3 regions of the Streptomyces sp. NPDC001194 genome follow, and region 3 is predicted to be linked to each of the others. Evidence: riboswitches for the same ligand, from Rfam matches in the RefSeq annotation. Region 3 holds a riboswitch; each other region holds the start of a gene.

Region 1 (7,700 bases), on a different contig from region 3:
TCCGGCTGACCCGCAAGGAGTGGACCTCGATCGGGGTCGTCTGCGCGGCCCTGGTGCTGCTGGCGACGGCGGCCGGCCACGAGGGCGGCCACCACGCCCCGATGTCCACGCACTGGTGGCTGTTCGCGGTGACCCTGCTGATCATCGCGGGCGGCACGGTGGCCGTACGCCTCCTCGGCTCCCGGGCCGCGATCCTGGCGGGCCTGCTGTCGGGCCTGGCCTTCGGCGCGCTGGGCGTCGGCGTCCGGATCCTCGACGGCATCGACCCGTTCGACCTGGGCACGCTGCTCGCCGACCCGGCGCTCTACTCCATCGTGCTGGCCGGTGTCGGCGGCATGTACCTGCACACCGTCGCCCTCCAGATCGGCTCGGTGAACGGCGCGACCGCCGCGCTGGTCGTCGGCGAGACCGTACTGCCGGGCGCGATCGGCGTCCTGTGGCTGGGCGACGCCTCCCGCCCGGGCCTGGCCTGGCTGGCGGTCCTCGGCTTCGTCCTGGCCGTCACGGGCGCGGTGGCGGTCGCCTGGTACGGCAACCACGAGGGAGCGCAGAGCCCGGCGGAGGAACCCGCTCCCGCCGGGGTCTGAGGCGCGCGGTCCGCAGCTCGCCCCGGGCCTCCCGAGCCCGTCCGGCGGGTGAGGACCGGGCCGGGCCGGGCCCGGGGAGCGGTGGAGGGCAGGGCCGGGAGTGGGGCTCCCGGTGGCTACGCCGCCGGAAGCACGACCACCTCGGCCGGGGCGAAGGCGACCGCGACCCGGTCCCCCACCTCCGGCGCACCGGCCAGCCCGCACTCCGCCTCCAGCTCCGGCCCCGCCTCCGGCCGCAGCCGCAAGGCGACGTGCGTGCCGCGGAACGTCCGCGCGAGCACCTCGCAGCGCAGTCCGTCGGCGTCGAGCACGACTCCGGCCGGCCGGATCAGAATGCGCCGCTCCCCTTCCGGCGACCCGGCCGGCACCCGCACCTTCCCCCACGCCGTCGCCGCGGCCCCGCCCGCCACCACCGCCGGGATCACGTTCTCGAAGCCGAGGAAGCGCGCCACGAACTCCGAAGCCGGCCGCTGCCACACCTCCAGCGGGGTCCCGGCCTGCGCGATCCGCCCGTCGCGCATCACCACCACCCGGTCGGCCAGTGCGAAGGCCTCCCCCTGGTCGTGCGTGACGGCCAGCACCGTGGTCCCGAGCCGGGAGAACAGCCCCCGCAGCTCCACCACCAGCCGCTCGCGCAGCCCCCGGTCGAGCTGCCCCAGCGGTTCGTCCAGCATCAGCAGCCGCGGCGAGGGGGCCAGCGCCCGGGCCAGGGCGACCCGCTGCTGCTCGCCGCCCGACAGCGAAGCCACCGAGCGGCCCTGGGCCCCGGGGAGCCCGACCAGCTCCAGCAACTCCGCGACCCGTGCCTCGTACGCGCCTCGCCCGGGCCCCGGCGCGAACCCGCGCCCGGAGCCCCGCATGCGCAGCCCGAACGCGACGTTCCCGCCCACGTCCCGGTGCGGGAACAGCTGGTGGTCCTGGAACATCAGGCCGACCCCGCGCCGGTGCACCGGCACCTTGGCCTGGTCCGCCCCGCCCAGCAGGACCCGCCCCGCCGAAACGGGCTGGAGCCCGGCCACCACCCGCAGCAGGGTGGACTTGCCGCTTCCGCTGGGCCCGAGCACGCACACGGTCTCGTGCTCGGCGACGTCCAGGTCGACCGCGTCGACGACGGCACGCTCGCCGAAGCGGACCGAGACCCCGGCCAGTTCGAGCAACGTCATCAGAACTCTCCCGAGGTCTTGTCGGGGCGCAGCCGCTCCAGCACCAGCAGGGACACCGCGCACACCAGCATCAGAATCGTGCTCAGGGCCATCGCCTGCCCGTAGTTCATCTCACCGGCCCGCCCCAGCAGCCGTGCCACGGCCACCGGCAGCGTCGGCCGGTCGGGCCGGGCGATGAAGACGGTCGCGCCGAACTCCCCCAGGGAGACGGCGAAGGCGAAACCGGCCGCGATCAGCAGCGCCCGCCGCACCAGCGGCAGGTCCACCTCCCGCCAGGCCCGCAGCGGCGACGCCCCGAGGACGGCGGCGGCCTCGCGCAGCCGCGCGTCCACCGCACGCAGCACCGGCAGCATCGTCCGCACGACGAAGGGCACTCCCACCAGCGCCTGCGCGAGCGGCACCAGGATCCACGAGGTCCGCAGATCCAGCGGCGGCTCGTCCAGGGTGATCAGGAATCCGAAGCCGACCGTCACCGCCGACACCCCGAGCGGGAGCATCAGCAGCGCATCGAACCCGCGCACGAACCGGCCCGCGCGCCGGGTCAGTGCCGCGGCCGCGAGCCCCCCGACGCCCAAGGCGATGGCGGTGGCGGCGAGCGCGTACTGCAGGGAGTTCCAGATGGCCTCCAGCGGGGGCACCAGGAACGTTCCGCCACCGGCGCCCGCGTCCTGGAGCGCCCGGTAGAAGCCGAACCCGTACCCGCCGGGCGCGTCGAGGGAGCGTTCCACCAGCACCGCCAGCGGGGCCACGATCAGCAGCGCCACCGTCAGCAGCACCCCGCCCAGCAGGGCCCGCTGCGCCGGCCCGCTCGGCCGGTGCCCGGTCCGCGCCGGGTCCACGAGCCGCAGTGCGGTCTCGCGCCGGCGCACGGTCCAGGCGTGGATCCCGAGGATCAGGCCGACCGCCACGAACTGGACCATCGTGAGGACGGCGGCCGTCGGCAGGTCGAGCAGCTGCGCGGTCTGGCGGTAGACCTCCACTTCCAGGGTGGCGTACGAGGGCCCGCCGAGGATCTGTACGACGCCGAAGGAGGTGAACGTGAAGAGGAACACCATCAGCGAGGCGGCGGCCACCGCCGGCCCGAGCGCGGGCAGCGTCACCCGCCGCCAGGCGGCGAACCGCCCGGCGCCCAGCACCCGGGCGGCCTCCTCCTGGCGCGGGTCCAGCTGCGCCCAGAGCCCGCCGACCGTCCGTACGACGACGGCGTAGTTGAAGAAGACGTGCGCGAGCAGGATCGCCCACACGGTCGTGTCCAGCCGGACGCCCCACAGCTCGTCCAGCAGTCCGCCGCGCCCGACCAGTGCCAGGAAGGCGGTGCCGACCACCACCGTCGGCAGGACGAACGGGACCGTGACCACCGCCCGCAGCAGCTGTTTGCCGGGGAACTCGAAGCGCGCGAAGACGTACGCGCCGGGGAGTGCGATCAGGAGCGTGAGCACCGTGGATGCGAACGCCTGCCAGGTGGTGAACCAGAGCACGTCGGCGATGTCGGGCCGGCTCAGCACCTCGCCGATCCGCCCGAACTGCCAGCCCTCGTCGGTCTTGAGCCCTCGGCCGACGATCGCGGCCACCGGATAGGCGAAGAACAGCCCGAAGAAGGCGAGCGGCACGGCCATCAGCAGGAGCCGGACGGCCGTACCGCGTGCGCTCTCGCGTCCTACTTCACGACGAGCGCGGACCATGCCTTGACCCACTGCTCACGGTTCTTGGCGATGGTCTCGGGAGCGACGTTCTCGGGCTTCTCGACGACCACGCCGTGCTTCGTGAACAGCTCCGGCAGCTTGGCGTCCTTCACCACCGGGTTCACGAACATCTGGAGCGGCATGTCCTCCTGGAACTTCTTGCTCACCAGGAAGTCGAGGAGCGCCTTGCCGCCCTCCTCGTTCTTCGCGCCCTTGAGCAGGCCCGCGAACTCGACCTGGCGGAAGCAGGTGCCGGTGGCCACGCCCGTGGGGGCCTCGGCCGGCTGCGGCTCGCCGTACAGGACCTCGACCGGCGGGCTGGAGGCGTACGAGACGACCAGCGGCCGGTCGCCCTTGGCCTTCTTGCCGCCCGCGGAGCCGGAGAAGCGCTCGTTGTAGGCCTGCTCCCAGCCGTCGACGACCTCGACGCCGTTGGCCTTGAGCTTGCTCCAGTAGTCCTTCCAGCCCTCTTCGCCGTACTTGCCGACGGAGGCGAGCAGGAAGCCGAGGCCGGGCGAGGAGGTCGCCGCGTTCTCGGTGACCAGCAGGTTCTTGTACTCCGGCTTGACCAGGTCGTCCAGCGTCTGCGGCGGGGCGATCTTCTTGTCGGCGAAGTACGCCTTGTCGTAGTTGACGCAGATGTCGCCGGAGTCGACGGGCGTGACCCGGTGCTCCTTGTCGAGCACGTACTCGGGCTTCACGTCCGCGAGGCCCTTGACCTCGTACGGCGTGAAGATGCCGTTGTCGAGGGCGCGCGAGAGCAGCGTGTTGTCCACACCGAAGAAGACGTCGCCCCGCGGGGAGCCCTTGGTGAGGATCTCCTGGTTGAGGGCGGCGCCCGCGTCCCCGGACTTCAGGACCTTCACGGTGTAGCCGCTCTGCTGCTCGAACTCCTTGAGGACCGTGTCGGTCACGTTGAAGGAGTCGTGCGAGACGAGCGTGACCGTCTTGGACTTCGGTGTCTCGCCGGAACCCGCGGACTCGTCCTTGGCGTCGCCGCCGCCGCAGGCGCTGAGCGTGGCGACGCCGAGCGCGGCCGCGAGCGCCGCGCCCGCGAACTTCTTGGTGGTGCTCACTGGTGAATTCCTCCTGGGATGACCAGGAGAAGACGCGGCCCTGCCCGGCGCTCAGTGCGAGCGGTCGCCGGGCAGGGCGCAACAGCTTGAGTGATGACCGAACTTCCTACCCCGAATGACCGGGGCGAGGTTCAGAGGGTCTGCGGATGACGGTTACCGCACTCTCAGCGCTGTGGCGCTCCCCTGTCGGAATATGCAATTGGTTCGGCCACAGGGTACCCCGTGGCCGAATCGGGCCCGCGAAAACCGCAGGCTAGCGCTCCGAGGCCGCCAGCTGGCCGCACGCGCCGTCGATCTCCTGGCCACGGGTGTCCCGTACGGTCACCGGCACGCCGTGGCGGGCGATGGCCTCGACGAAGGCCCTCTCGTCCTCGGGGCGCGAGGCGGTCCACTTCGAGCCCGGCGTCGGGTTCAGCGGGATCAGGTTGACGTGGACGCGCTTGCCCTTGAGCAGCCGGCCGAGGAGGTCGCCGCGCCAGGCCTGGTCGTTGATGTCGCGGATCAGGGCGTACTCGATGGAGATCCGGCGGCCGGACTTCTCGGCGTACTCCCAGGCCGCGTCGAGGACCTCGCGGACCTTCCAGCGGGTGTTCACGGGGACGAGGGTGTCGCGCAGCTCGTCGTCCGGGGCGTGCAGCGAGACCGCGAGGCGGCACTTGAAGCCCTCGTCGGCGAAGCGCAGCATCGCCGGGACCAGGCCGACGGTGGAGACGGTGATGCCGCGCTGCGACAGGCCGAGGCCGTCGGGCTCGGGGTCGGTGAGGCGGCGGATGGCGCCGACGACCCGCTTGTAGTTGGCCAGCGGCTCGCCCATGCCCATGAAGACGATGTTGGACAGCCGGGCCGGGCCGCCGGGGACCTCGCCGTCGCGCAGCGCGCGCATGCCGTCGACGATCTGGTGGACGATCTCGGCGGTGGACAGGTTGCGGTCCAGGCCCGCCTGGCCGGTGGCGCAGAACGGGCAGTTCATGCCGCAGCCGGCCTGCGAGGAGATGCACATGGTGACCCGGTCGGGGTAGCGCATGAGCACGGACTCGACGAGGGTGCCGTCGTGCAGCTTCCACAGGGTCTTGCGCGTGGTGTCGTCGTCGCACGAGATGTGGCGGATGACGCTCATCAGGTCCGGCAGCAGCTCGTCGCGGAGCTTCTCGCGCGAGCCCGCCGGGATGTCGGTCCACTCGGCCGGGTCGTGCGCGTACCGGGCGAAGTAGTGCTGCGAGAGCTGCTTGGCCCGGAAAGGCTTCTCGCCGATCGCGGCGACCGCCTCGCGACGCTCCTCGGGGGTGAGGTCGGCGAGATGCCGGGGCGGCTTCTTGGCCCCGCGAGGGGCGACGAAGGTGAGCTCTCCCGGGACAGGGCGGGCCATGGCTGGTACTCCTCGTAAGACGAAAGGCGCGCCGCAGAAGCAGCGCGCCCTTCAAGAGTAACCGCCCGGACCCACCCAAAGCCTTCAGACGTACGTCGTCCCAGCTCAGCGGGGTTGCCCTGGTGAACCGCCCGTCGGCCGGAAGCCGCGGAGCCCGATTTTCAGCCGGTGCCGACGAAGGCGGCGAGCAGCAGCCACACCACCGGGGCGGTGGGCAGCAGGGAGTCGAGGCGGTCCATGATGCCGCCGTGGCCCGGGAGCAGCGTGCCCATGTCCTTGATGCCCAGGTCCCGCTTGATCATCGACTCGCCGAGGTCGCCCAGCGTGGCGCTGACCGCGACCGTGAGACCGAGCAGCAGGCCCTGCCACCAGACGCCGCCGTCGATCAGGAACTCCATGCACAGCGCGCCGGCCGCCATGGCGAAGGCCACCGCGCCGAACAGTCCCTCGCGGGTCTTGCCGGGGCTGATGCGCGGCGCCAGCTTGGTCTTGCCGAAGCGCCAGCCCACCGCGTAGGCACCGGTGTCGCTGACCACGGTCAGCAGCAGGAAGGTGACCACGCGCTCCGGACCGTCGTCGGCGGTGAGCAGCATCGCGACGAAGGTGGCCAGGAAGGGCACGTAGAACGCCGCGAAGACGCCGGCCGTGACGTCCTTGAGGTAGTCCTCGGGCGGCTCGGTCATCCGCCAGACCAGGACCGCCAGCGCGGTCAGGGCCATGGCGACCCAGGCGCCCTCGGCCCCCCGGACGTATCCGGCGATGACCATGGCGGCGCCGCCGACCGCGAGCGGGACGAGCGGCGCCTTGATGCCCTTCTTCTCCTGGAGCCGGGAGGTGAGCTCCCACAGGCCCACGACGACGGCGACGACGATGACGCCGACGAAGACCGCCTTGACGATGAACAGCGAAGCGAAGATCACCGCGCCGAGGCCGACACCGACCCCTATGGCGGCACGCAGGTCTCGCCCGGCCCGCTTCTTCGGCGGCGGGGGCGAGGGGTCCTGCGGTGCCTGCGAGGGCGGGGGCGGGGGGCTGGGCATGGGCTCCTGCGGCGGCGTCTCGGCGCGGAACGGGGGGCCGCCTTCGGCGGCGGCCCCCCGATCGCGTGCTTCCCGGTCGTCGAAGTCACGGCCGGCGGCATCGGGCACGATGGGCATGGGCCGAGTGTGCGGGCCCACCAGCGCATCGTATGCGGGACCCGCCGGAACCGGCTCCGTGGCCCAGGGAGAGTCGTTCATCAGACCTCGAGGAGCTCGGCTTCCTTGTGCTTGAGCAGCTCGTCGACCTGCGCGACGTACTTCGCGGTGGTGTCGTCGAGCTCCTTCTCCGCGCGGCGCACCTCGTCCTCGCCGGACTCCTTGTCCTTGACGAGCTTGTCGAGGGAGTCCTTCGCCTTGCGGCGGACGGCGCGGATCGAGACCTTGGAGTCCTCGGCCTTGGTGCGCGCGACCTTGATGTACTCCTTGCGGCGGTCCTGCGTCAGCTCGGGGAAGGTCACCCGGATGATGTTGCCGTCGTTGCTGGGGTTGACGCCCAGGTCGGAGTCGCGGATGGCCTGCTCGATGTTGCGCAGGGCGCTCTTGTCGAACGGGGTCACGATCGCCATGCGCGGCTCGGGCACCGAGAAGGACGCGAGCTGGTTGATGGGCGTGATGGCGCCGTAGTAGTCCGCCACGATCTTGTTGAACATCGCCGGGTGCGCACGACCGGTGCGGATCGCCGCGAAGTCTTCCTTGGCGACGACGACGGCCTTCTCCATCTTCTCCTCGGCCTCGAGGAGGATTTCTTCGATCACCACGTGCTCCTGCATGTCAGATATGGATGGT
Region 2 (7,700 bases), on a different contig from region 3:
CCGCCGCCACCGGCTCGTGTGCCACCGCGAAGCCGACGCGCAGGCCGGCCAGCCCGTACGCCTTGGAGAACGTACGCAGCACGCAGACGTTCGGGCGGCTGCGGTAGAGCTCGATGCCGTCCGGCACCTCGGTGTCCCGGACGAACTCGTGGTACGCCTCGTCCAGCACCACCAGGATGTCCGAGGGCACCCGGTCCAGGAAGCGCTCCAGCTCGGCGCGGCGCACCGCGGTGCCGGTGGGGTTGTTGGGGTTGCAAACGAAGATCAGCCGGGTCCGCTCGGTGATCGCGTCGAACATCGCGTCGAGGTCGTGCACGTCCCCGTCGGTCAGCGGGACCTGGACGGACGTGGCACCCGAGATCTGCGTGATGATCGGGTAGGCCTCGAAGGACCGCCAGGCGTAGATGACCTCGTCGCCCGGGCCGGCCGTCGACTGGATCAGCGACTGGGCCACACCCACGGAGCCCGTGCCGGTGGCGATGTGCTCGACCGGCACCCCGAACCGCTCGGCGAGCTCGTTCACCAGGCCCGTGCAGGCCATGTCGGGGTAGCGGTTGAACTGTCCGGCCGCCGCGACCGCGCTCTCCAGCACCCCGGACAGCGGCGGGTACGGGTTCTCGTTCGAGGACAGCTTGTACGCGACGGGCCCGCCCGCGGCAGCGGGCTTCCCGGGCTTGTAGGTGGGAATGCCGTCCAGCTCGGCGCGCAGCTTCGGGCTCTTCTCGCTCACCGCAGGTCCTCCTCGACCGTCCCGTACGACGTCGCCGTCGACTCAATACTGCTCACCTTATGAGGATTCCGCTCTCTCGAAAATGGGCGGCGCCAGGATTGCGGGGGAGCGCACGCATATATGCGCACGCCGGTGGCCCACGCCGTGGCGCGCATCCCTCGTACAGGTGAGTTGAGACCGCCCCGAAACCACACCTCTTTGGCATGCCCGTACCCGACGACAAACGGCCCACTCACTCTCCGCACTCAAACCCCTTCGTTTCCAAGGTCATTGGGGGTGGCGAACCATGCAGAATCGTGCCTGTCAACCCGTGCATATGCACCCGGACCACCCACCCCGCCGAGCCCTACTATCGGCTCGCCATGACAGCAGCAGGGAAGCATCAGGTGAGCCGGACCGAGACCACCCGGCGGGCCGCCGGCCGACAGGGCCGGGCCGGCATCAGGGACGTGGCCGCCGCGGCGGGCGTCTCGATCACGACAGTCTCCGACGCCCTCAATGGCAAGGGGCGGCTGCCGGACGCCACCCGCCGCCACGTTCGCGAGGTCGCCGACCGGCTGGGCTATCGCCCTTCCGCAGCGGCCCGCACCCTCCGCACCGGCAAGTCGGGCCTCATCGGCCTGACCGTGACCACGTACGGGGATGAACCTTTCACCTTCACCGAATTCGCGTACTTCGCCGAGATGGCCAGGGCCGCCACCTCCGCCGCGCTCGCCCGCGGCTACGCCCTCGTCATCCTCCCCGCCACCTCCCGACACGACGTGTGGTCCAACGTGGCCCTCGACGGCACCGTCGTCATCGACCCCTCCGACCACGATCCCGTCGTCAGCGAACTGGTCCGCCAAGGGCTCCCCGTCGTCTCCGACGGCCGCCCGGCCGGCTCGCTCCCCGTCACCGCCTGGGTCGACAACGACCACGAAGCCGCCGTACTCAACCTGCTCGACCACCTCGCCGCCGCCGGCGCCCGCCGGATCGGGCTGCTGACGGGCACCACCACGGACACCTACACCCGGCTGTCCACCACCGCCTACCTCAGCTGGTGCGAGCGCGTCGGCCAGGACCCCGTCTACGAGTCCTACCCCGCACACGACCCGTGCGCGGGCGCCGTCGCCGCGGACCGGCTGCTCGCCCGGCCCGACCGGCCCGACGCCGTCTACGGGCTCTTCGACCCCAACGGGACCGATCTGCTGGCCGCCGCCCGGCGCTACGGCCTGCGCGTCCCCGAGGACCTGCTGCTCGTGTGCTGCAGCGAGTCCACCGTGTACGCCAACACCGAACCGCCCATCACCACCCTCTCCCTCAAACCGCGCCGCATCGGCACCGCCGTCGTGCAGCTGCTGATCGACGCCATCGAGGGGGTCGACACCGGCCGCCCGGTCGAGCAGGTGGTCCCGACCGAACTGATCGTCCGCACTTCCTCGCAGCGCAGGCAGCCCCGTACGACCGTCAGCCCGCCCCGTTCACCGGCCAAGGACTGACCGCCGCAGCGCGATACCGGCGGGGCCGACGGCCCCGCCGGGGATTTCCGCAACACCTATTTCGGGAGAAAGCGGCAGGAACTATTGGTTCCGCCCAGGATTCACCACCCCTGGTGCGTCACAGAGCGCGAGCCGCATTCCTATGATGGGCGCACGACATCACGGACCCTCCGCTCAGGAGGCCAAGAGGGTCCGCAGGTGTACGGCAGCGCGACGGTGGTGGAGGGGTCGATGACTCAGGGGGCCGGTCAGGGACCCGCGATGCGGACGGAGACGCTGCGGGACTTCCGAGTTCCGGTCACCGAGCCCGTCCCGTACGGCGTGCCCGGCGCGCTTCCCGAAGAGGCCCCGGTGTACGGCGAGTACCCCGCGTACTACGGGGAGGGCACGCCGGTGCCCCCGCAGCCCTCCGTGCCGCCTCAGCCCCCCGCGCCGCCGCAGCCGTCCGTACCGCCGCAGCCGCCGATGGGCGGGGTCCCGGCCGCGGACGGGCCGGCTCCGGCCGACGGGGACGAGATCGACGAGGGCTACACCCCCACGCACCGGGATCTGCCGATCATCGGCCGCGGGGGGCCGGGCGACACCGTCCAGGTCCAGTACGTACCCCAGGAGCCCGCGGCCGCGGGCCCCGGACCGCTGTACGTCGTCGGCGACGTCCACGGCTATCTCGACGAACTCGTCCACGAACTCCAGGCCCAGGGCCTCATCGACGCCGACCGCCGCTGGTCGGCCGGCAACGCCCGCCTCTGGTTCCTCGGCGACTTCACCGACCGCGGCCCCGACGGCATCGGCGTCATCGACCTCGTCATGCGGCTGTCCGCCGAGGCCGCCGCAGCGGGCGGCTACTGCAAGGCCCTGATGGGCAACCACGAGCTGCTGCTCATCGGCGCCAAGCGGTTCGGCGACACCCCCGTCGCCTCGGGCGCCGGCACCGCCACCTTCCAGGCCGCCTGGCTCCTCAACGGCGGCCAGCGCACCGACATGGAGCGCCTGGAGGACGTACACCTGCAGTGGATGCAGCGGCTGGACGCGGCCGTCCTGGAGGACGGGCACCTGCTGCTGCACTCCGACACCACCGCGTACCTCGACTACGGAGACTCCGTCGAGGACGTCAACGACACCATCCACGAGCTGCTCAACCGCAACGACGCCGACATCACCTGGGACCTGTTCCGCAAGTTCACCAAGCGGTTCGCGTTCCGCGACGAGGAGACCGGCCCCCAGGCCGTACGTGAACTCCTCGACACCTACGGCGGCGGCCGCGTCGTCCACGGGCACAGCCCCATCCCGTACCTGCTGGGCGAGGTGGGCACCGAGGACGGCGACGAATCGCGCGGACCGGAGGCCGTGAACGGCCCGCACGTGTACGCGGAGGGGCTCGCCATCGCGATGGACGGCGGGGTCACGATGGCGGGCAAACTCCTGGTGGTGCAACTCCCCTTGAACGACTGACGGTTATCAGAAGGGGGGTAATTTCGGGAAAGCCCCTGTCACGGCGTGGCATGGGCGCTCTACCATCGCCCTATCCGTAGCAGGCTCTCCTCCGTTTGTGCCGGCGCCCGGGTCTACGCGGGCAAACCGGTCCCTACGGAGCATCGGGGGATGCACATGAACAGCGCTCCGCACCTGCTGACCGAAGACCGACCCGAGTTCGATCGGCTCCTCGACGAGGCGCTCCGCACCGCGCACGAACGGCCCGAGCTCGCCGCTCTCGGTGAGCGCCTGAACGCCGAACAACTGCGCACGATGGCCATCGGGGCCAGTGCGCTGCTGACGGCCGCGGCCGCGGCCGAGTACGACCGCTACGTGAAACTGCGCGGAGAGCGGCGCGAAGAGGTCCTGTCCACCCCCGGTGCGGCCCGGGACCAGACTGCCGGACTGCAGGGCGAGGGCGAGGACGGCGCGGGCGTCAGTGCCGTCGTCGCGGTGCTCGCGCCGGTCCTGGCGGGCACCGCGATGGTGATATTCCTGCTGGTGGGCTACGTCCTGAAGGCGATCGAACCCGAACCGGCTTTCGCGAACACCATGCTGACGGCGGGTTGGCTGTTCGGCGCGCTCACCGTGGTGTCGCTGTTGTTCGCCGTGATCGGGCTGCTGGTGACCGCCGTCCGCAACCGGGCGACCGAGGTGGGGGCCGGGGACGAGGTCGACGCGATACCCGACGACGTCGCGCGGGCCCGCGAGGCCTGGCGGCACGCCCTGCTGGAGCGGGGCATCCTGCCGTTCCTGCGGGACGCTCTGGCCGACCCGAGCGCGGCGCCGGCAGGGACGGGTTATCCGGCCCCGCACACGCCGAAGGCCGGTCGCATCCCCAACCTGGGATACAGCCGGCCCGACTTCACCAGTCCGGGGTCCCCTTCACAGGGCCCCCGCCCCGGCTACACGCCTCCGGACTTCACGAGCCCGGACTTCACCAGCCCGGACGGCGGCACGCAGTAACGCCGCCGCGGCAGGCCGACCGCCCCTGTTTCACGTGAAACATCGCGCCACGGCCGGAACGCTGCCCTGGGAAGCCCCCTCATCCTCCCCAGAGCAGCGCCGGCCGCCTTGGGCGGGTCAGTCCGCCAACGGGAGGTACACCCGATTCCCGCTCGCGGCGAACTCGGCGGACTTCTCCGCCATGCCCGCCTCGATCTCATTGGCCTTCAGGTCCCCGCCGTGCTCACGACGGATGTCCTGCGAGATCTTCATCGAGCAGAACTTCGGACCGCACATGGAGCAGAAGTGCGCGGTCTTGGCCGGCTCGGCCGGGAGCGTCTCGTCGTGGAACTCGCGGGCCGTGTCCGGGTCGAGGGCCAGGTTGAACTGGTCCTCCCAGCGGAACTCGAAGCGCGCGTCCGACAGGGCGTCGTCCCACTCCTGGGCACCCGGGTGGCCCTTGGCGAGGTCCGCCGCGTGCGCCGCGATCTTGTACGTGATGACACCGGTCTTCACGTCGTCGCGGTTGGGCAGGCCCAGGTGCTCCTTCGGCGTGACGTAGCAGAGCATCGCAGTGCCCCACCAGGCGATCATCGCGGCGCCGATGCCCGAGGTGATGTGGTCGTACGCCGGGGCGACGTCCGTCGTCAGCGGGCCGAGCGTGTAGAACGGCGCCTCCTCGCAGATCTCCTGCTGGAGGTCGATGTTCTCCTTGATCTTGTGCATCGGGACGTGGCCCGGGCCCTCGATCATGGTCTGCACGTTGTGCCGCTTGGCGATCGTGTTCAGCTCACCCAGCGTCTTCAGCTCCGCGAACTGCGCCGCGTCGTTGGCGTCGGCGATGGAGCCGGGGCGCAGGCCGTCGCCCAGCGAGTACGTGACGTCGTACGTCGCGAGGATCTCGCAGAGCTCCTCGAAGTTCGTGTAGAGGAAGTTCTCCTTGTGGTGCGCGAGACACCAGGCGGCCATGATCGAGCCGCCGCGGGAGACGATGCCGGTCTTGCGGCGGGCGGTCAGCGGCACGTACGGCAGCAGCACGCCGGCGTGGACCGTCATGTAGTCGACGCCCTGCTCGGCCTGCTCGATGACCGTGTCCTTGTAGATCTCCCAGGTCAGTTCCTCGGCGCGGCCGTCGACCTTCTCCAGCGCCTGGTACAGCGGCACGGTGCCGATCGGGACCGGGGAGTTGCGCAGCACCCACTCGCGGGTGGTGTGGATGTTGCGGCCGGTCGAGAGGTCCATGACCGTGTCGGCACCCCACTTGGTGGCCCAGGTCATCTTGTCGACCTCCTCCTCGATGGAGGAGGTGACCGCGGAGTTGCCGATGTTGGCGTTGACCTTCACCAGGAACCGCTTGCCGATGATCATCGGCTCGATCTCCGGGTGGTTCACGTTCGCGGGAAGCACCGCGCGACCTGCGGCGATCTCCTCGCGGACGACCTCGGGGGAGACGTTCTCGCGGATCGCGACGTACTCCATCTCCGGGGTGATCTCGCCGCGTCGGGCGTACGCGAGCTGTGTGACGGCAGCGCCGTCACGGCCCCGGCGGGGCTGACGCGGGCGGCCCGGGAAGACCGCGTCGAGGTTCTTGAGGCCACCCCGCGGCGAGGTGTGCTTGATGCCGTCGTCCTCGGGCCGCACCGGCCGGCCCGCGTACTCCTCGGTGTCGCCGCGGCCGATGATCCAGTTCTCGCGCAGCGGGGCCAGGCCGCGCCGTACGTCGGTCTCGATCTGCGGGTCGGTGTACGGCCCGGACGTGTCGTAGAGCGTCACGTCCTTGCCGTTGGTGAGGTGGACCTGGCGGACCGGCACCCGGAGGTCGGGCCGGGAGCCGGCCAGGTATCCCTTGTGCCAGCCGGGCTGGCGCTCGGTCTGGCCGTCGGCGTCCTGGCTGACGGCAGGCGTGCGTGCGTCCTGAATGGTCATGAGACCTGATCTCCCTACGCCGGCATTACCCGGTAACAGGTTCGGCGGTCGACGCAGCCTCTTCCCGTACGCATATGTGCTGCGCGTACGGTGATCAGCGCCCTCTCAGCCCGGTGCTCCGAGCTCCCGCGTTGTGCAAAGGTGCCCCCACGCTAGCGTCATTTGTGGCGTGCTGAACAGTGGGCCCCCTCAACTCTTGCGATGATCTGCCGGTGACGTCCTCGCCGCAGCCTCCCTCCACGCCCACCGAGCACCCGGGTCACGCCGACCACGCACACGTGGGCCACGGGCATGACCACGGGCATGACCAGAGCCCGTCCCAGGGTCAGCCCCAGGGCCACTCCCATGGTCATTCCCACGGCCACGGACCGGCTGCTCCCGTCTCGAAGCACCTGCGCAAGGTCATCGCCGCGGTCCTGATCCCCTTCGCCGTCGCCGTCTTCGTCGGCATGGTGGTGCTCTGGCCGGGCGGCGCCCCCGCCCACGAGCGCTCCGGGGTCGGCTTCGACCGGCAGACCCAGCAGGGCACGGTCGTCGCGCTCGAACAGGTCGACTGCAAATCGGTGAACGCCTCACAGGTGCCGACCACGGGGAGCGTCTCCACTCCGGAGGGCCGCGAGGCCCGGGCCCAGCAGACCGGTGACTGCAAGAAGGCCACCGTCGAGGTCGCCACCGGGCCGGACAAGGGCCGCACGTTCGTCGAGATCGTGCAGCCCGGAGCGCCACGGCAGTTGGAGAACGGCCAGGAGGTGGTCGTCGCGTACGCGCCGGACGCTCCCCGGGACCTCCAGTACTCGGTGGTCGACGTGAACCGCAAGCTCCCCCTGGCGGTGCTGGCCGGCATCTTCGCGGTCGCCGTGGTCGTCGTCGGGCGGATGCGCGGCATGTTCGCGCTGATCGCGCTGGTCGTCAGCTTCGGCGTGCTGACCCTCTTCATCCTCCCGGCGATCCTGCAGGGCTCGAACCCACTGGTCGTCGCGGTCGTCGGGGCCAGCGCGATCATGCTCATCGCGCTCTACATGTGTCATGGCCTGAGCGCCCGTACGTCCGTCGCCGTCCTGGGCACGCTCGTCTCGCTGCTGCTGATCGGGCTGCTCGGCTCGGTGTTCGTCGACTGGGCGTTCCTCAGCGGCAACACCGACGACAAC
Region 3 (7,700 bases):
CCAGGATCTCCTCGAAGAGCCGCGCCGAGGTCACGTCGCCCTTGCCGCGCATCACCTCGATGCCGCGCTTGAGGCGGTCGATGGCCTCGACCTCGACCTGCCGGTCCGCCTGGAACATCTCCGTCAGGGTCTGGCCGACCCGGACGTGGAAGAGCCGCTGGTAGTTCGGCAGCCCGTCCAGCATGAGGATGCGCTCGGTGATCTTGTCCGCGTGCTTCATCTCATCGATGGACTCTTCACGCGTGTACTTCGCGAGCTTGGTCCAACCCTTGTTGTCCTGGATCCGGTAGTGGAGCCAGTACTGGTTGATCGCCGTGAGCTCGCCGGTCAACTGCTCGTTCAGAAACTCGAGGACCTCGGGGTCGCCCTGCATCGCAGAGGCTCCTTCCAGGCAGTGTCAGCTACGTGACGGGGCTGGGGTATGGCCGATATCTCCCCGATCGTGCCCGGGGGAGTGCGCGCATCCTTGCACCGCCGCAGGGGGCCGTCCAGTAAGTGCCTCCTTAGTGTGAGTTGGCGTGAGTTGCCCGTATAGGGGCATACCTGGTCGTGACCACCCTGCGGCGTCTGTCACCATGGAGGCATGGGTCAGCCGGAAAGCCGGGAATCTCCGGGAGCAGAGCAACTGGAGCTTCCTCCGGGGCAGCGGCTGCAGCGCGGCTGGCCGGTCACCCACTACGGCCCGGTCCCCAAGTTCAAGCCGGACCGCTGGGAGTTCCGCGTCTTCGGGGCCACCGCCGACGGTGACAAGCACTGCTGGAACCACGAGGAGTTCACGGCCCTGCCGTTCGAATCCGTCGTGGCGGACCTGCACTGCGTGACGAAGTTCAGCATGCCGGGCGCCGAGTGGGGCGGAGTCCTGGCCCGCGACATACTCGCCCTGGCGCCGCCGTCGCCGCAGGTCACGCACGTGATGGTGTGGGCCGAGTACGGCTTCAGCTCCAATCTGCGGCTGGCCGACTTCGCCACCGACCGGACGGTCTTCGCCACCCACGAGGGCGGCGAACTGCTCACCGCCGAACACGGCTTCCCGGTACGGCTCGTGGTGCCGCACCTGTACGCGTGGAAGGGCCCGAAGTGGGTCCGCGGCATCGAGTACATGACCGCCGACCGCCGCGGCTTCTGGGAGGAGCGCGGCTACCACAACATCGGCGACCCCTGGCGCGAGCAGCGCTACTCGTACCAGGAGGAGCCGGGGGACGGCCCCGAGCTGTAGGGACGTCCGTCCGGCAAGCCCGCGGTCGGCGGCACCGGCGGGCGGCCGACCACCCCTCGCAGTGTCCGATCACCCCTCGCGGCGGCCGATCGGCCACGCCACCCGGATGGCCGTACGCGGCTCCACGCCCGCAGGCGGGTCAGTGGAGCTCGCGCAGTTCCTTCAGCAGGGCCACGTCCGCCGCGTGGCCCTCCTTCCCGCCGGGCGTTTCGGTGATCAGCGGGACGCCCTCCATCGCGGGGTGGGCGAACAGCTCCGCGAAGGCGTCCCGGCCGATGTGGCCCTGCCCGATGTTGGCGTGGCGGTCCTTGTGGGAGCCCACGCCCTCCTTCGAGTCGTTGGCGTGGATCAGCTTCAGCCGCCCCTCGCCGACCGTCTCCACCAGCAGGTCCAGCGTCTGCTTCGTCCCGCCCGGCTCCGCCAGGTCGTGCCCGGCGGCGAAGACGTGGCAGGTGTCCAGGCAGATCCCGAGCTTCGGGTGGTGGTCGAGCGCCTCGAAGTACGGGCCGAAGTCCCAGGTCCGCGAGCACAGTGAGAAGCCCTGCCCGGCCGTGGACTCCAACAGCAGGAACGGGTCGTCGTCGTGCGTCAGCTCGTCCAGCAGCGGCAGCATGTGCTCCCTGACCTGCGCGTACGCCGCCTCGCGCGGCCTTCCTGCCGTCGCCGAGCCGGTGTGTACGACCACCCCGAGCGCGCCGATCTCCCGGCCGCGGCGCAGCGAGTGCCGCAGCGACTCCACCGACTTCTCCACGGTGGCCTCGGTGTGCGAACCGAAGTTGATCAGGTACGGGGCGTGGACGTACGCCGGGATCGACTCCTGCGCGCACTGCGTGCGGAACAGCTCGTCCTGCGCCGGGTTCCCGACCGGGGTGGCCCAGCCGCGCGGATTGGCGACGAAGACCTGTACGGCCTCGGCGCCCATCTCCCGCGCGTACGTCAGCCCCACGGAGGCGAGCCCGCCGGCGACGGGGACGTGCCCGCCCACGGGATTGCGCACGGCCCGGTCCATCCCCTTACAGCCCCTTCGTGCGCAGGACGATGGTGCTGCCCTCGGGCGCGCTCTGGCCGCCCGGCACCGACTGGGCGTCCACCGTGTTGCTGAAGGAGATGAGCGGACGCTCCACCTTCACCTTGAACCCGGCCGCCTCCAGCGTCTTGCGGGCCACGTCCGCCTCCTGGCCGGTCACGTTCGGCACCGGGATCTGCCGGGGGCCCTTGGACACGGTGAGCGTCACCGTGTCACCGGTCGAGGCCTGGGCGCCGGCGCCGATCGACTGGTTGGCGACCGTACCGGCCGGGAACGGTGAATTGACCTGGTCGGCGGCCATCTCGACCTTGAGACCGAGGTCCTGGAGGGCGGCCCGCGCCTGGTCCAGGGGCCGTCCGACCACATTGCCCACCTGCACCGGCCGGCCCTTGCTGACCACGATCGCGACCGCGGTGTCGGTCGCGCGCTTCTGCCCGCCCTGCGGGTCGGTGGAGATCACCGAACCCTGGGCGACGTCCTGGCTGAACGCCTGCGTGACCATGCCGGGCGCCAGCCCGCTCCGGGTCAGCTCGGCCTTCGCCTCCTCCAGCGGCTTGCCCTTCAGGTCCGGTACGAAGACGAGCTCCGGGCCGCGCGAGACCGTCAGCGCCACCGCGCCGTTGCCGCGGATGCGCTTGCCGCTCCCGGGGTCGGAGTTCATCACCGTCCCGCGGTCGAAGGTGTCGCTGAACTTGCGGTCGACCCGCTTCACGCCGAGGCCGGCCGCCGACAGGTCGGACCTGGCCTGCGCCTCCGTCTTCCCGAGCAGATTGGGCACCTTGGTGAACTGGCCCGAGTTGATGTACCAGACCCCGGTGCCGATGCCGAGCGCGAACAGCACGCCGACGATGACGAGCAGGGTGCCGCGGCGCGGTCCGCGCCGGCGGGCCGGGACCGGCGCCTGCTCCGGCGTGGCCCCGGGCCGCTCCGGGAGCTCCAGCCGGGACGTCCGGTCCACGGGCGGCTGCGCCGTGAGGGGGCGCGGGATCACGCTCGTGCGGTCCTCGGTGGCACTGCGGTCTTCGGCACGCGCCTGCGGCGGTACGGCGTCCAGCTCGGCGTCGCCGAGCAGCGCGCGGGCGTCGAGGGTCAGCCCGAGCAGCCCGGCGGCGTCGGTGGGCCGCAGCTCCGGATCGCGGGCGGTCGCGTACGTGACGAGCTGGTCCAGGATGCCGGGCAGCCCCGGGACGGCGGCCGACGGGGGCGGCACGTCCTCGTGGAGGTGCTGGTAGAGGACCTGGGCGGGGGTGCCGCCGGTGTGCGGCTTGGAGCCGGTGAGCATCTCGTACAGCACGACGCCGCAGGCGTAGACGTCCACGCGGGTGTCGGTGACGCCGTTCTCGATCTGCTCGGGGGCGAGGTAGGAGACGGTGCCGAGGACGGCGCCGGTGGTGCTGGTGACGGTGTCGACGGAGCGGACCAGGCCGAAGTCGGCCACCTTGACCCGGCCGTCGTCGCCGATCAGGACGTTCTCCGGCTTCATGTCGCGGTGCACGAACCCGGCGCGGTGGGCGGCGCCGAGGGCCGCGAGGACCGGTTCGAGGATGTCGAGGGCCGCCCGGGGCCGGAGCGCACCGCGCTCGCGCAGCACGTCGCGCAGGGTGCAGCCGGAGACGTACTCCATGGCGAGGTACGTGTACGGCCCGTCGGTGCCCTGGTCGAAGACGGCGACGACGTTGGGGTGCGCGAGGCGGGCCACGGACTTGGCCTCGCGGATGAAGCGGTCGACGAAGCCGGCGTCGGCGGCGAGCGCCGGGTGCATCACCTTGAGGGCGAGCACGCGGTCGAGGCGGGTGTCGACGGCCCGGTAGACCGTCGCCATGCCGCCGGCCGCGATGCGCGCGTCCACGCGGTAGCGGCCGTCGAGTGTCTGCCCGACGAGGGGGTCATCCAGGGTCGTGTCCACCCGGCGATTCTACGAGCCGGTGCGTCGGGGCCGTGCGGGGTGTCCAGGCTTGCAGCGCAGCCGTGACATGGACGGGCGTACGGGGCTCACGGCGCGGGCCCGCGCCGTGAGCCCCGTCCCCTCCCCGCTCCGTCAGAACGCCGGGCGTTCCGGGTCCAGGGCGGCTCGGCCCGTGGTGGGGGAGGAGGGTTCCGCGAAGCGGCGCTGGGGGATGCGTCCCGCGCGGTGCGCCAGCCGGCCCGCCGAAACCGCGTCACGCATGGCCGCCGCCATCAGGACCGGGAACTGGGCCCGGGTCACCGCCGACGCCAGCATCACCGCCGCGCACCCCAGCTCCATCGCCAGCGCCACGTCCGAGGCCGTGCCCGCCCCCGCGTCGAGGATCACCGGGACCCCGGCCCGCTCCGCGATCAGCTCGAAGTTGTGCGGGTTGCGGATGCCCATCCCCGAGCCGATCGGCGACCCCAGCGGCATGATCGCCGCGCAGCCCGCGTCCTCCAGCTTGCGCGCCAGCACCGGGTCGTCGTTCGTGTAGGGCAGCACCGTGAAGCCCTCGTCGACCAGCGTCTCGGCCGCGTCCAGCAGCTCCACCCCGTCGGGAAGCAGCGTCCGCTCGTCCGCCACGACCTCCAGCTTGATCCAGTCCGTGCCCAGCGCCTCCCGTGCGAGGCGCGCCGTCAGCACCGCCTCGCCCGCCGTGAAGCACCCCGCCGTGTTGGGCAGTACGGAGATGCCCAGGCGCGTCAGCACCGACAGGACGGAGCCCTGCACCGTCGGGTCCAGCCGCCGCATCGCCACCGTCGTGAGCTCCGTGCCGGACGCGACCAGCGCCCGTTCCAGGACGTCCAGGCTCGGCGCCCCGCCCGTCCCCATGATCAGACGGGACGAGAAGGTCCGGCCGCCCAGCTCGAAAGCGTCGTCCGCCATCGCGCTCAGCCCCCCTGCACCGCGGTGAGGACCTCGACCCGGTCGCCCTCGCCCACCGCCGTGAGCGGCCACTGGCGGCGCGGGACCACGGTCTCGTTCAGTGCGGCCGCGACCCCGGACGGGGCCGTGGTCAAGGTGGCGACCACCGCGTCGAGCGTGGTGCCGGCCGCGATCTCGCGCGGCTCGCCGTTGACGGAGATGGTCATGCGTACGACTCCTGACGTGCGGTGGAGAACCGGCGCGGGCTGAACGGGCGGGCGATCTCGGGCAGCGTGCCGGTGGTCAGCAGCCGGGCCATCACGTCGCCGGTGAGGGGGGTCAGCAGCACCCCGTTGCGGTAGTGCCCGGTGGCCAGGTGCAGGCCGGGCAGGTCGGTCGGGCCCAGCAGCGGGGCGTTGTCCGGGGATCCCGGCCGCAGCCCGGCCCGGGTCTCGGTCAGCGGCAGTTCGGTGATGCCGGGCACCAACTCGTGTGCGTCGCGCAGAAGTTCGTACACCCCGCCCGCGGTGACCGTGGTGTCCCAGCCGAGTTCCTCGCTGGTGGCCCCGATGACGAGCTCGCCGTTCTCGCGCGGCACCAGGTACACGTGGCTGCCGCGCACCACCGCCCGCACCGTCCGCGACAGGAACGGCGCGTACGCCGGCGGCACCGCGAGCCGCAGCACCTGCCCCTTCACCGGCCGTACGGGAGGCAGCACCTGCTCCGGTACGCCGGCCAGCCGGCCGCTGAGCGAGCCCGCGGCCAGGACCACCTGGTCCGCGCGCAGCTCCGTGCCGTCGTCGAGCCGTACGCCGACGGCCCGGTCGGCCGCGGTCAGCAGCCGCTCCGCGGCCGCCCTGCGGATCTCCACGCCGGCGCCCTCGCAGGCGGCCAGCAGCGCGGCCGCCAGCCGGCGCGGGTCGACCTGGTGGTCCCCGTCCACGCGCAGGCCGCCCCGTACGCCCGGGGCCAGCATCGGCTCCAGGCGGCGGCACTCGCGGCCGGTGAGCCACTCGGACTCCAGGCCGCAGCGGCGCTGGAGGGCGTGCAGCTCCCGCAGGTGGAGCCGGTCGTCGGCGTCGAGGGCGACGGCGAGCGTGCCGCAGGCCCGGTATCCGATGTCCGTCCCGCCGCCGGCCTCGGCCAGCTCGGCGGCGAACTCCGGGTAGCGGGCGGCGGAGGCGAGGTTGAGCCCGAGCAGGGTCTCCTCGCCGTAGTGGAGCTCCGTGACGGCGGCGAGCATGCCGGCCGCGACCTGCGCCGCGCCACCGCCGGGCGCGGGATCGGCGAGTACGGTCCGCAGTCCGTGCTGGGCCGCCCGCCAGGCGGTGACCAGGCCGATGATCCCGCCCCCGATGACGAGGACGTCGGACCCCGCGGCCCGCGCGGATCCGGTGGATGCGACGGATCCCGCGTCGGATCCCTTCCGAGATGAGTGCATGGGCGTCCAGCCCCTCCCTTCGCCGGCATGACCCGGATCAGGTTCGTACGGTCGGAGGCCGCTCAGCCTCCCTCTCAGCCCGGTCCGCCCGGACTCCCGCGATAGGTACGGGCGCCAGCCTAACCCCGCCGCCGGGGGCGGGTAAGGCTGCCTCCCCGGCCGCCGCGCCGGGCCGCTGTTCCTGACGAGCCGTCAGATCGCTAGGCTGGGGGTCGTGAGCGAGCAGACGGAACAGACTCAGAGCGGCGTCGTCATCGTCGGCGCCGGAATGGCCGGAGTGCAGACCGCGGTCGCGCTGCGGGAGCAGGGGTGGCGCGGCCCGATCACCCTGCTGGGTGCCGAGCCGCACCAGCCGTACGACCGGCCTCCGCTGTCGAAGGCGGTGCTGCTCGGCAAAGCCGAGGACTCCGCGTTCGACGTGGACTTCGAGGGGCTCGACGTCGTGCTCCGGCTCGGGGTGGAGGTCACCGGGCTGCGGGCCGCCGAGCGCGAGCTGGACACCGAGGCGGGACCGGTCCCGTACGAGGTCCTGGTCCTGGCGACCGGCGCCGAACCGCTGACCCTGCCCGGGGCCGAGGGCGTCCCCGGCGTGCACCTGCTGCGCACCCTGGACGACGCGGCCCGGCTCCGGCCGGTGCTGGCCCGGACGCCGGCGACCGTGGTGGTCGGAGCGGGCTGGATCGGCGCCGAGTTCGCCACGGCCGCGCGCGAGGTGGGCTGCGCGGTGACCGTGGTCGAGGCGGCGGACCGGGTGCTGGCCGGGGCGCTGCCCGCGGAGGTCGCGGCCCCGATGGCCCACTGGTACGAGGAGGCCGGGGCCGCCCTGCTGACCGGCGCCAAGGTCTCCTCGGTGGAGCCCGGGCGGGTCCTGCTCGCGGACGGGCGGGAGCTGCCGGCCGGAGCGGTGGTGGTGGGCATCGGGGCCCGGCCGGCGACCCGGTGGCTCGCGGACTCCGGGGTCGAGCTCGGGCCGGAGGGCGCGGTCACGGCGGACGAGTACCTGAGGACCACCCTGCCCGGGGTGTACGCGGTCGGCGACTGCGCCTCGTTCCCGTCGGCCCGCTACGGGGCGCGGCTGCTGGTGCACCACTGGGACAACGCCCTGCAGGGACCGCGGGTGGTCGCGGCGAACATCGTGGCCGGGAGCGCGCTGCAGGTGTACGACCCGGTGCCGTACTTCTGGTCGGAGCAGTTCGGGCGCTTC

Evidence for each region. A riboswitch is a leader RNA that binds a small molecule or an ion and turns the genes downstream of it on or off. The one in region 3 is predicted to bind thiamine pyrophosphate.
Region 1: it holds a riboswitch for thiamine pyrophosphate, as region 3 does, so the genes downstream of both, ACFY1T_RS19555 (thiamine ABC transporter substrate binding subunit) here and thiO (glycine oxidase ThiO) in region 3, are expected to answer to the same signal.
Region 2: it holds a riboswitch for thiamine pyrophosphate, as region 3 does, so the genes downstream of both, thiC (phosphomethylpyrimidine synthase ThiC) here and thiO (glycine oxidase ThiO) in region 3, are expected to answer to the same signal.

What each region holds. Positions count from the first base shown of each region.
Region 1 covers NZ_JBIAXU010000008.1:161,230-168,929, reverse strand. Annotated here, with positions in the region: gene ACFY1T_RS19570 (hypothetical protein) at 1-587, shown strand, start outside; gene ACFY1T_RS19565 (ABC transporter ATP-binding protein) at 704-1,750, opposite strand; gene ACFY1T_RS19560 (ABC transporter permease) at 1,750-3,366, opposite strand; gene ACFY1T_RS19555 (thiamine ABC transporter substrate binding subunit) at 3,408-4,508, opposite strand; TPP riboswitch at 4,594-4,703, opposite strand; gene rlmN (23S rRNA (adenine(2503)-C(2))-methyltransferase RlmN) at 4,762-5,874, opposite strand; gene ACFY1T_RS19545 (phosphatidate cytidylyltransferase) at 6,036-7,112, opposite strand; gene frr (ribosome recycling factor) at 7,112-7,669, opposite strand.
Region 2 covers NZ_JBIAXU010000003.1:463,888-471,587, reverse strand. Annotated here, with positions in the region: gene hisC (histidinol-phosphate transaminase) at 1-730, opposite strand, end outside; gene ACFY1T_RS10220 (LacI family DNA-binding transcriptional regulator) at 1,093-2,208, shown strand; gene ACFY1T_RS10215 (metallophosphoesterase) at 2,425-3,660, shown strand; gene ACFY1T_RS10210 (hypothetical protein) at 3,811-4,647, shown strand; gene thiC (phosphomethylpyrimidine synthase ThiC) at 4,765-6,552, opposite strand; TPP riboswitch at 6,547-6,692, opposite strand; gene ACFY1T_RS10200 (YibE/F family protein) at 6,765-7,700, shown strand, end outside.
Region 3 covers NZ_JBIAXU010000002.1:551,168-558,867, forward strand. Annotated here, with positions in the region: gene bfr (bacterioferritin) at 1-373, opposite strand, end outside; gene ACFY1T_RS07235 (sulfite oxidase-like oxidoreductase) at 584-1,216, shown strand; gene ACFY1T_RS07240 (deoxyribonuclease IV) at 1,356-2,225, opposite strand; gene pknB (Stk1 family PASTA domain-containing Ser/Thr kinase) at 2,230-4,149, opposite strand; gene ACFY1T_RS07250 (thiazole synthase) at 4,282-5,076, opposite strand; gene thiS (sulfur carrier protein ThiS) at 5,082-5,282, opposite strand; gene thiO (glycine oxidase ThiO) at 5,279-6,496, opposite strand; TPP riboswitch at 6,494-6,606, opposite strand; gene ACFY1T_RS07265 (NAD(P)/FAD-dependent oxidoreductase) at 6,711-7,700, shown strand, end outside.